Regions from separate parts of the Streptomyces sp. NPDC048353 genome, predicted to be linked through region 2. Evidence: predicted binding sites of a transcription regulator. Region 2 holds the regulator's gene; the other holds the start of a gene.

Region 1 (4,204 bases), on a different contig from region 2:
CAGCTTCTTGAGGTTGAAGGGGAGCCGGTCGGTGATCTCGTACGCGGTGGCGAACGGCGTCGGGGTCAGGGAGTCCGCCGTGATGTACGCGATCGTCTCGTCGATCAGGCCGCCGCCGTCGAGCCCCTCGGCCACCTCGGCCACCAGGTGGGCGCGGATGACCGCGCCGTCCGGCTCGTAGAGGTAGCGGCCGACCGGGCGGACGGCCGGGTCGGGCAGGCCGCGGCCGGTCAGGCTCGTCCCGGACGGCAGGAGGGTGGCGCGGACCGCGCCGGGCGTGGTGCCGAACCAGAGCACCGCCTCCTTCACGTCGCCCCCGTCCGAGATCCACTCCGCCTCCGCGTCCTCCGGGACGGCCTCGTGCGGCACCCCCGGGGCGATCTTCAGGGCCGCGTGCGGGGCCCGGCGGGCGGCCTCGATCGCCCAGGACAGCGGGGGCGAGTACGCCTCCGGGTCGAAGATCCGGCCGCGCCCGCCGCGCCGCGCCGGGTCGACGAACACGGCGTCGTACGGAGCCGTGTCGATCTCCGTCACGTCCGCGCGGCGCACCTCGATCAGATCGGCCAGCCCCAGCGCCTCGGCGTTGGCGCGGGCCGCCTCCGCCGTCAGCGGGTCGCGGTCCACGGCGAGGACGGAGATCCCGGCGCGGGCGAACGCGATCGCGTCGCCGCCGATCCCGCCGCACAGGTCCGCGACGGACCGCACCCCCAGCTCCGCGAGACGGCGGGCGCGGTGGGCGCCGACCGTCGCGCGCGTGGACTGCTCCACGCCGTGGGGCGTGAAGTACATCCGGTACGCGTCGTCCGCGCCGAACTTCGCCACCGCGCGCTGCCGCAGCCTGGCCTGCCCGACGGCGGCCGTGACCAGCTCGGCGGGATGGTCGCGGCGGAGCCTGGAGACGACCGCCAGCTCCTGGGCGGGGTCGTGGTCCCGCAGGGCGGCGAGCAGGGCCTGGCCCTCCGGGGTGAGCAGGGCGGTGAAGGCGGCGAGGTCGGTCACCCGCCCCATTGTGCGGGTTGGCCGGGTGTGGGCCGGCCGGGGGACGGTGCGCGCGGCACGGCGGTGTCGCCGGGGCGGGAGGGCTCGCCGCTGAAAGGATGCGGCGCCATGCAGCTAGTACGACAAACAGAACAAATGACCCCGCGGGACGACCGCCCCCGGCGTACCCGCCTCCGGTCCGCCCGCCCCCCGTCCGGCCGCTCCCGGCGCGCCCGTCACCTGTGGCGATCGGTCGGTGCGGCGCTGCTCGTCGCCGCCCTCGGCGCGGCCTGCGCCGGACCGGGCGACGGCGCCGGCGGCGCCCCGGGCTCCCCGGCCCGGCCCGCCGCCGGGCAGCCCGGCAGCCAGGTGCAGGGCGCCTCCGGCGCCCTCAACGCGTACGTCTCGAAGCTCCGCGAACGGCGCGCAGCCCGGGCCCTCGCCGCGAAGAGATGGGGCCTCGACCGGCCTCCGCTGGAGGCCCCCGCTCCGCCCGCCGTCAAGCCGACGATCACCACGCGCAAGGGGTTCGAGACCGACGGCGAGGGCCTGCCCCCGGTCTTCACCACCGTGCCGACCAAGGAGAAGGTCGTCTTCCTGACGATCGACGACGGCTCCGAGAAGGACCCGGAGCTGCTGCGCATGATGAGCGAGCTGGGGATCCCGTACAGCGCCTTCCTCAGCGACTACCTGGTCAAGGAGGACTACGGCTACTTCCGGAAGATGCAGGACGCCGGCGTCGCCCTGCACAACCACACCCTCAACCACCGCTACATGCCGAAGCTGTCCTACGCGGAGCAGAAGCGCGAGATCTGCGGGATGCAGGACACGATCGAGAAGAAGTACGGCAAGCGGCCGCCGCTCTTCCGCCCGCCCTACGGCAACTACGACGAGGACACCCTGCGCGCGGCGCAGAAGTGCGGCGTGAAGGCGGTCCCGCTGTGGGCCGCCGAGGCGTTCCCGGACCGGATGGAGTGGCGCGAGTGGGACCGGGACCTGCACCCCGGCGACATCGTCCTCACCCACTTCCGGGGCAAGGGGGAGTGGAAGGGCTCCATGCCCGACATGATCCGCCGCGTGATGAAGACCATCACGGACAAGGGGTACGCGGTCGCGAAGCTGGAGGACTACGTATGACCGGCGCGCGCCGGCCGGTCGCCGGACTGGCCCTGGCCGGCGCGCTGCTGGCCACGGCGGCCTGCGCCCCGTCCGTCGACCCCTTCGAGCGCCTGGGCCGCAAGGCGGCGGAACGGGTCGCCGCACCGGACGGCGCCCTCTCCCGGACCGCCGCCCGGGTGCTCCACGGCGTGGACCGTACGGGCCGCTGACGGCCCGCCCCGGCGCCGTACACCGGCCGGAGACCCGCCCCCCGCCGTCCGGAACCATCGGGTCCTTCGCACCGTTCCCCGTACCGGAACCGAACCGCCACGCGCACGTAATTGGCACTCCGCTTGACCGAGTGCTAATCGCGGTCATAGTCTCGGCTCTGGCACTCCCCACCGGAGAGTGCCAACACAGCGACGGGCAGGTCCGGCACCCGCGACGACGGATCCACCTGGTCGCCACCTCAGACAGTTAACCCCGTGAGATCTCCGAAGGGGGAGGTCGGATCGTGACGACCACCAGCTCCAAGGTTGCCATCAAGCCGCTCGAGGACCGCATTGTGGTCCAGCCGCTCGACGCCGAGCAGACCACCGCCTCTGGCCTGGTCATCCCGGACACGGCGAAGGAGAAGCCCCAGGAGGGCGTCGTCCTCGCCGTGGGCCCGGGCCGCTTCGAGAACGGCGAGCGCCTGCCGCTCGACGTGAAGACCGGCGACATCGTGCTGTACAGCAAGTACGGCGGCACCGAGGTGAAGTACAGCGGCGAGGAGTACCTCGTCCTCTCGGCTCGCGACGTGCTCGCGATCGTCGAGAAGTAATTCACCGACGCCAGATGTTTTGAGCCGCGCCCCTTGACCCCGCACTGGGCGTCCGGGGGCGCGGTTCGTTTCACGAGTTTCACCACGAATTCCGAGAGGGCTGAATCGCTCCATGGCGAAGATCCTGAAGTTCGACGAGGACGCCCGTCGCGCCCTTGAGCGCGGCGTCAACAAGCTTGCCGACACGGTGAAGGTGACGATCGGCCCCAAGGGCCGCAACGTCGTCATCGACAAGAAGTTCGGCGCCCCCACCATCACCAACGACGGTGTCACGATCGCCCGCGAGGTCGAGATCGACGACCCGTACGAGAACCTCGGCGCCCAGCTGGTGAAGGAGGTGGCGACCAAGACCAACGACATCGCGGGTGACGGCACCACCACCGCCACCGTGCTCGCCCAGGCCCTGGTCCGCGAGGGTCTGCGCAACGTCGCCGCCGGCGCCTCCCCGGCCGCCCTGAAGAAGGGCATCGACGCCGCCGTCAAGGCCGTCTCCGACGAGCTGCTCGCCACCGCGCGCCCGATCGACGACAAGTCGGACATCGCCGCCGTCGCCGCGCTCTCCGCGCAGGACCAGCAGGTCGGCGAGCTCATCGCCGAGGCGATGGACAAGGTCGGCAAGGACGGTGTCATCACCGTCGAGGAGTCCAACACCTTCGGCCTGGAGCTCGACTTCACCGAGGGCATGGCCTTCGACAAGGGCTACCTCTCGCCCTACATGGTCACCGACCAGGAGCGTATGGAGGCCGTCCTCGACGACCCGTACATCCTGATCCACCAGGGCAAGATCTCCTCGATCCAGGACCTGCTGCCGCTCCTCGAGAAGGTCATCCAGGCCGGCTCCTCCAAGCCGCTGCTGATCATCGCCGAGGACGTCGAGGGCGAGGCCCTGTCGACCCTGGTCGTCAACAAGATCCGTGGCACCTTCAACGCCGTGGCCGTCAAGGCCCCCGGCTTCGGCGACCGCCGCAAGGCGATGCTCGGCGACATGGCCACCCTCACCGGTGCCACCGTCATCGCCGAGGAGGTCGGCCTCAAGCTCGACCAGGCCGGTCTCGACGTGCTGGGCTCCGCCCGCCGCGTGACCGTCACCAAGGACGACACCACCATCGTCGACGGTGGCGGCAAGTCCGAGGACGTCACCGGTCGCGTCAACCAGATCAAGGCCGAGATCGAGTCCACCGACTCCGACTGGGACCGCGAGAAGCTCCAGGAGCGCCTCGCGAAGCTGGCCGGCGGCGTGTGCGTGATCAAGGTCGGCGCCGCCACCGAGGTGGAGCTGAAGGAGAAGAAGCACCGTCTGGAGGA
Region 2 (4,204 bases):
GTGCCGGCCGGGGCTACCGGCCGTTGAAGGCGTCCTTCAGGCGCGAGAAGAGGCCCTGCTGGCCGGGCTGGAACTGGCCCGTCGGGCGCTCCTCGCCGCGCAGCTTGGCCAGTTCGCGCAGCAGGCGCTCCTGCTCCGGGTCCAGCTTGGACGGCGTCGTGACCTCGACGTGCACGATCAGGTCGCCGCGTCCGCCGCCGCGCAGGTGCGTGATGCCGCGCCCGTGCAGCGGGATCGACTGGCCGGACTGGGTGCCCGGCCGGATGTCGATCTCCTCCACGCCGTCGAGCGTCTGCAGCGGCACCTTCGTGCCGAGCGCGCCGGCCGTCATCGGGATGGTGACCGTGCAGTGCAGGTCGTCGCCGCGCCGCTGGAAGGTCTCGTGCGGGACCTCGTGGATCTCGACGTAGAGGTCGCCGGCGGGGCCGCCGCCGGGGCCGACCTCGCCCTCGCCCGCGAGCTGGATCCGCGTGCCGTTGTCGACACCGGCCGGGATCTTGACCGTGAGCGTACGGCGCGAGCGGACCCGTCCGTCGCCCGCGCACTCCGGGCAGGGGGTCGGGACGACCGTGCCGAAGCCCTGGCACTGCGGGCAGGGGCGGGAGGTCATGACCTGGCCCAGGAAGGACCGCGTGACCTGCGAGACCTCACCGCGGCCGCGGCACATGTCACAGGTCTGGGCGGAGGTGCCGGGCGCGGCGCCCTCGCCCGAACACGTCGTACAGACGACGGCCGTGTCGACCTGGATGTCCTTGGTGGTGCCGAAGGCGGCCTCGTTGAGGTCGATCTCCAGCCGGATCATGGCGTCCTGGCCGCGGCGGGTGCGCGAGCGCGGCCCGCGCTGCGACGCCGTGCCGAAGAACGCGTCCATGATGTCGGAGAAGTTTCCGAAGCCGCCCTGGCCGAAGCCGCCGGCCCCGCCCGCGCCGCCCGAGGCGGACAGCGGATCGCCGCCGAGGTCGTAGACCTGCTTCTTCTGCGGGTCCGACAGCACCTCGTAGGCGGCGTTGATCTCCTTGAAGCGCTCCTGCGTCTTCGGATCGGGATTGACATCCGGGTGCAGCTCGCGGGCGAGCCGCCGGAATGCCTTCTTGATCTCGTCCTGGGAAGCGTCGCGGCGCACGCCGAGTACGGCGTAGTAGTCCGTGGCCACTTACGACTCCGCCAGGATCTGTCCGACGTAACGTGCCACTGCGCGTACCGCTCCCATCGTTCCGGGGTAGTCCATGCGGGTCGGTCCGACCACGCCGAGTTTGGCGACTGCCTCGTCGCCCGAACCGTAGCCGACCGCGACGACGGACGTGGAGGTGAGGCCCTCGTGGGCGTTCTCGTGCCCGATCCGTACGGTCATGCCCGAGTCCTTGGCCTCGCCGAGCAGCTTGAGGAGCACGACCTGCTCCTCCAGCGCTTCGAGCACCGGCCTGATCGTGAGGGGGAAGTCGTGCCCGAAGCGGGTGAGATTGGCGGTGCCGCCGATCATCAGCCGTTCCTCGTGCTCTTCCACCAGGGTTTCCAGCAGGGTCGCGAGCACCGTCGACACGGTGCCCCGGTCCTCCGTCTCCTCGAAGGACTCCGGAAGATCCTGCACCAGTTGCGGCACGTCCGCGAAACGGCGGCCGACGACCCGGCTGTTGAGCCGGGCCCGCAGGTCCGCCAGCGAGGCCTCGCCGAACGGCGCCGGGCAGTCGATCACCCGCTGTTCGACCCGGCCGGTGTCCGTGATCAGTACGAGCATCAGCCGGGCGGGGGCCAGCGCGAGCAGTTCCACGTGCCGGACCGTCGAACGGGTCAGCGAGGGGTACTGCACGACCGCGACCTGGCGGGTCAGCTGCGCGAGCAGCCGGACCGTGCGGCCCACGACGTCGTCGAGGTCGACGGCGCCGTCGAGGAAGTTGTGGATCGCGCGCCGCTCGGGCGTCGACAGCGGCTTGACGCCGGCCAGCCGGTCGACGAAGAGGCGGTAGCCCTTGTCGGTCGGGATGCGTCCGGCGCTGGTGTGGGGCTGGGCGATGTAGCCCTCGTCCTCCAGGACGGCCATGTCGTTGCGCACGGTGGCGGGCGACACGCCGAGCTTGTGGCGCTCCGTGAGCGCCTTGGAGCCGACCGGCTCCTCCGTCCCGACATAGTCCTGGACGATGGCGCGCAGCACCTCGAGTCTGCGTTCGCTGAGCATGGCGCACACCTCCAGCTGTCGATCGGTCGTTCGTTCCGGTTGCTCCGTGTTTGGCACTCGCCCTGTCCGAGTGCCAGGAAACCCCCGGCAAGTGTACGGCGGCGGGCGTCGATCCTGGCAAGGAGGCCGCGTCCGAGCCGCCGTGTGGCCACCCCGTGGCCGCGCTGTGGTCTCGCTGTGGTCTCGCCGTGTCCGGGTCGTGTCCGCGCCGTGTCCGCGCCGCTGCGGGGCCGTCGTCGGGCTTCGCCGGTCGTCGCCGCGCTCGGCGGCCGGGGGCCCGCACGGGCTCTCGCCGTAGCGGATAGCGTCGCCGTATGGACGTCGATTGGGAAGAGTTCGGCTGGGAGCGGCTCGCGGACGGGGTCGCGCGGCGGCGGCTGCCCGGATGGGACGCGACGGTGGGTCTGGTGCTCGGCGAGAGGTCGGTCCTCTTGTACGACACGGGTTCCACGCTCCGGGAGGGCGGGGAGCTGCGGGGCCAGGTCGAGGCCATGACCGGGCGCAAGGTGACGCACATCGCACTGAGCCACCCCCACTTCGATCATGTCTTCGGCACGGCGGCGTTCTCCGGGGCGGCGGTCTTCGGCGCGGTGGGCGTCGACGACACGATGCGGCGGGACCGGCACGGCCTGCGGCTGGACGCGGTACGCCAGGGGGTCGACGAGGACGCGGCGACGGAGGCCGCCGACACCCTGGTCCTGCCCCGCCACACCGTGTCCGGCGAGTGGACGCTGGACCTCGGCGGCCGTCAGGTGCTGCTGGCCAACGTGGGCCCCGGCCACTCGGGGCACGATCTGGTGCTCCTGGTCCCCGGCGACCCTGACCCGGAGATCGTCTTCTGCGGCGACCTGGTGGAGGAGTCGGGCGAGCCGCAGGCCGGGCCCGACGCGGTCGGCTCGCAGTGGCCGGCGGCGCTCGACCGGCTGCTGCGCCTGGGCGGCGAGGACGCGGTGTACGTGCCGGGGCACGGGGCGGTGGTGGACGCGGCGTTCGTACGGACGCAGCGCGATGAGCTGGCACGGCGCTTCGGAGTGTCATAACGTCGCGCGAATGCGGAGCTACAACCCGGATCTGACGCCCCCTTGGAAGAAGTCGGCCCCCGTACCGGAGGTGCCGGCGGACGTCGACCTCGTCGTGGAGGAGGTGGCGACGGGCTTCTGCGGGGCGGTGATCCGCTGTGAGGCGGGCACGGTGACCCTGGAGGACCGCTTCGGCAAGCACCGGGTCTTCCCGCTGGAGCCGCGCGGCTTCCTCCTGGAGGGGCGCGTGGTCACTCTGGTGCGCCCGTCCGCCGGGGGGCCGGCGCGGCCCACCCGTACGGCCTCGGGGTCGATCGCGGTCCCGGGCGCCCGGGCTCGGGTGGCGCGCGCGGGCCGGATCTACGTGGAGGGCCGCCACGACGCCGAGCTGGTGGAACGGGTCTGGGGCGACGACCTGCGCATCGAGGGCGTGGTCGTGGAGTACCTGGAGGGCGTCGACGACCTCCCCGCCATCGTCGCCGAGTTCGCCCCGGCCCCGGACGCGCGCCTCGGCGTCCTGGTGGACCACCTGGTGGAGGGCTCGAAGGAGTCCCGCATCGCCTCCCGTGTCTCCTCGCCGGACGTCCTGGTCGTCGGCCATCCGTACATCGACATCTGGGAGGCGGTGAAGCCGTCGTCGGTGGGCATCCCCGCCTGGCCGTCCGTCCCCCGGGGGCAGGACTGGAAGACGGGCGTCTGCCGTGCGCTCGGCTGGCCGGAGAACACCGGCGCGGCCTGGCAGCACATCCTCTCGAAGGTGCACTCCTACAAGGACCTGGAACCGTCCCTGCTGGGCCGGGTCGAGGAACTGATCGACTTCGTGACGGCGCCGTAGCCCCCGCGGGGCCGCCCTCCGGGCGCGATCAGTCCACCAGGTCCCTCACCACCGCGTCCGCGAGGAGGCGGCCCCGCAGGGTGAGGGCCGCGCGGCCGGCGGCGTACGGCTCGGCGGCGAGGAGGCCGTCCGCCAGGGCCTTGCGGGCCGCGGCGAGGCCGGCGGGGCGCAGGAGGG

What was found. Region 2 encodes HrcA, which represses chaperone genes, less so after heat shock. Its sites were predicted from a motif close to TTNGCACTCNGNNNNNCNGAGTGCNAA; they were not measured.
Region 1: groES (co-chaperone GroES) is a predicted target of HrcA. The motif match lies at 2,418-2,444, and genes of this name have one in related genera.

Annotation. Positions count from the first base shown of each region.
Region 1 is NZ_JBVJGU010000002.1:468,231-472,434, forward strand. Features, by position in the region: gene ACZ6RC_RS07595 (THUMP-like domain-containing protein) at 1-1,008, opposite strand, end outside; gene ACZ6RC_RS07600 (polysaccharide deacetylase family protein) at 1,108-2,115, shown strand; gene ACZ6RC_RS07605 (hypothetical protein) at 2,112-2,306, shown strand; gene groES (co-chaperone GroES) at 2,591-2,899, shown strand; gene groL (chaperonin GroEL) at 3,012-4,204, shown strand, end outside.
Region 2 is NZ_JBVJGU010000001.1:474,834-479,037, reverse strand. Features, by position in the region: gene dnaJ (molecular chaperone DnaJ) at 14-1,153, opposite strand; gene hrcA (heat-inducible transcriptional repressor HrcA) at 1,154-2,173, opposite strand; gene ACZ6RC_RS02020 (MBL fold metallo-hydrolase) at 2,488-3,213, shown strand; gene ACZ6RC_RS02015 (DUF3097 domain-containing protein) at 3,224-4,027, shown strand; gene hemW (radical SAM family heme chaperone HemW) at 4,056-4,204, opposite strand, start outside.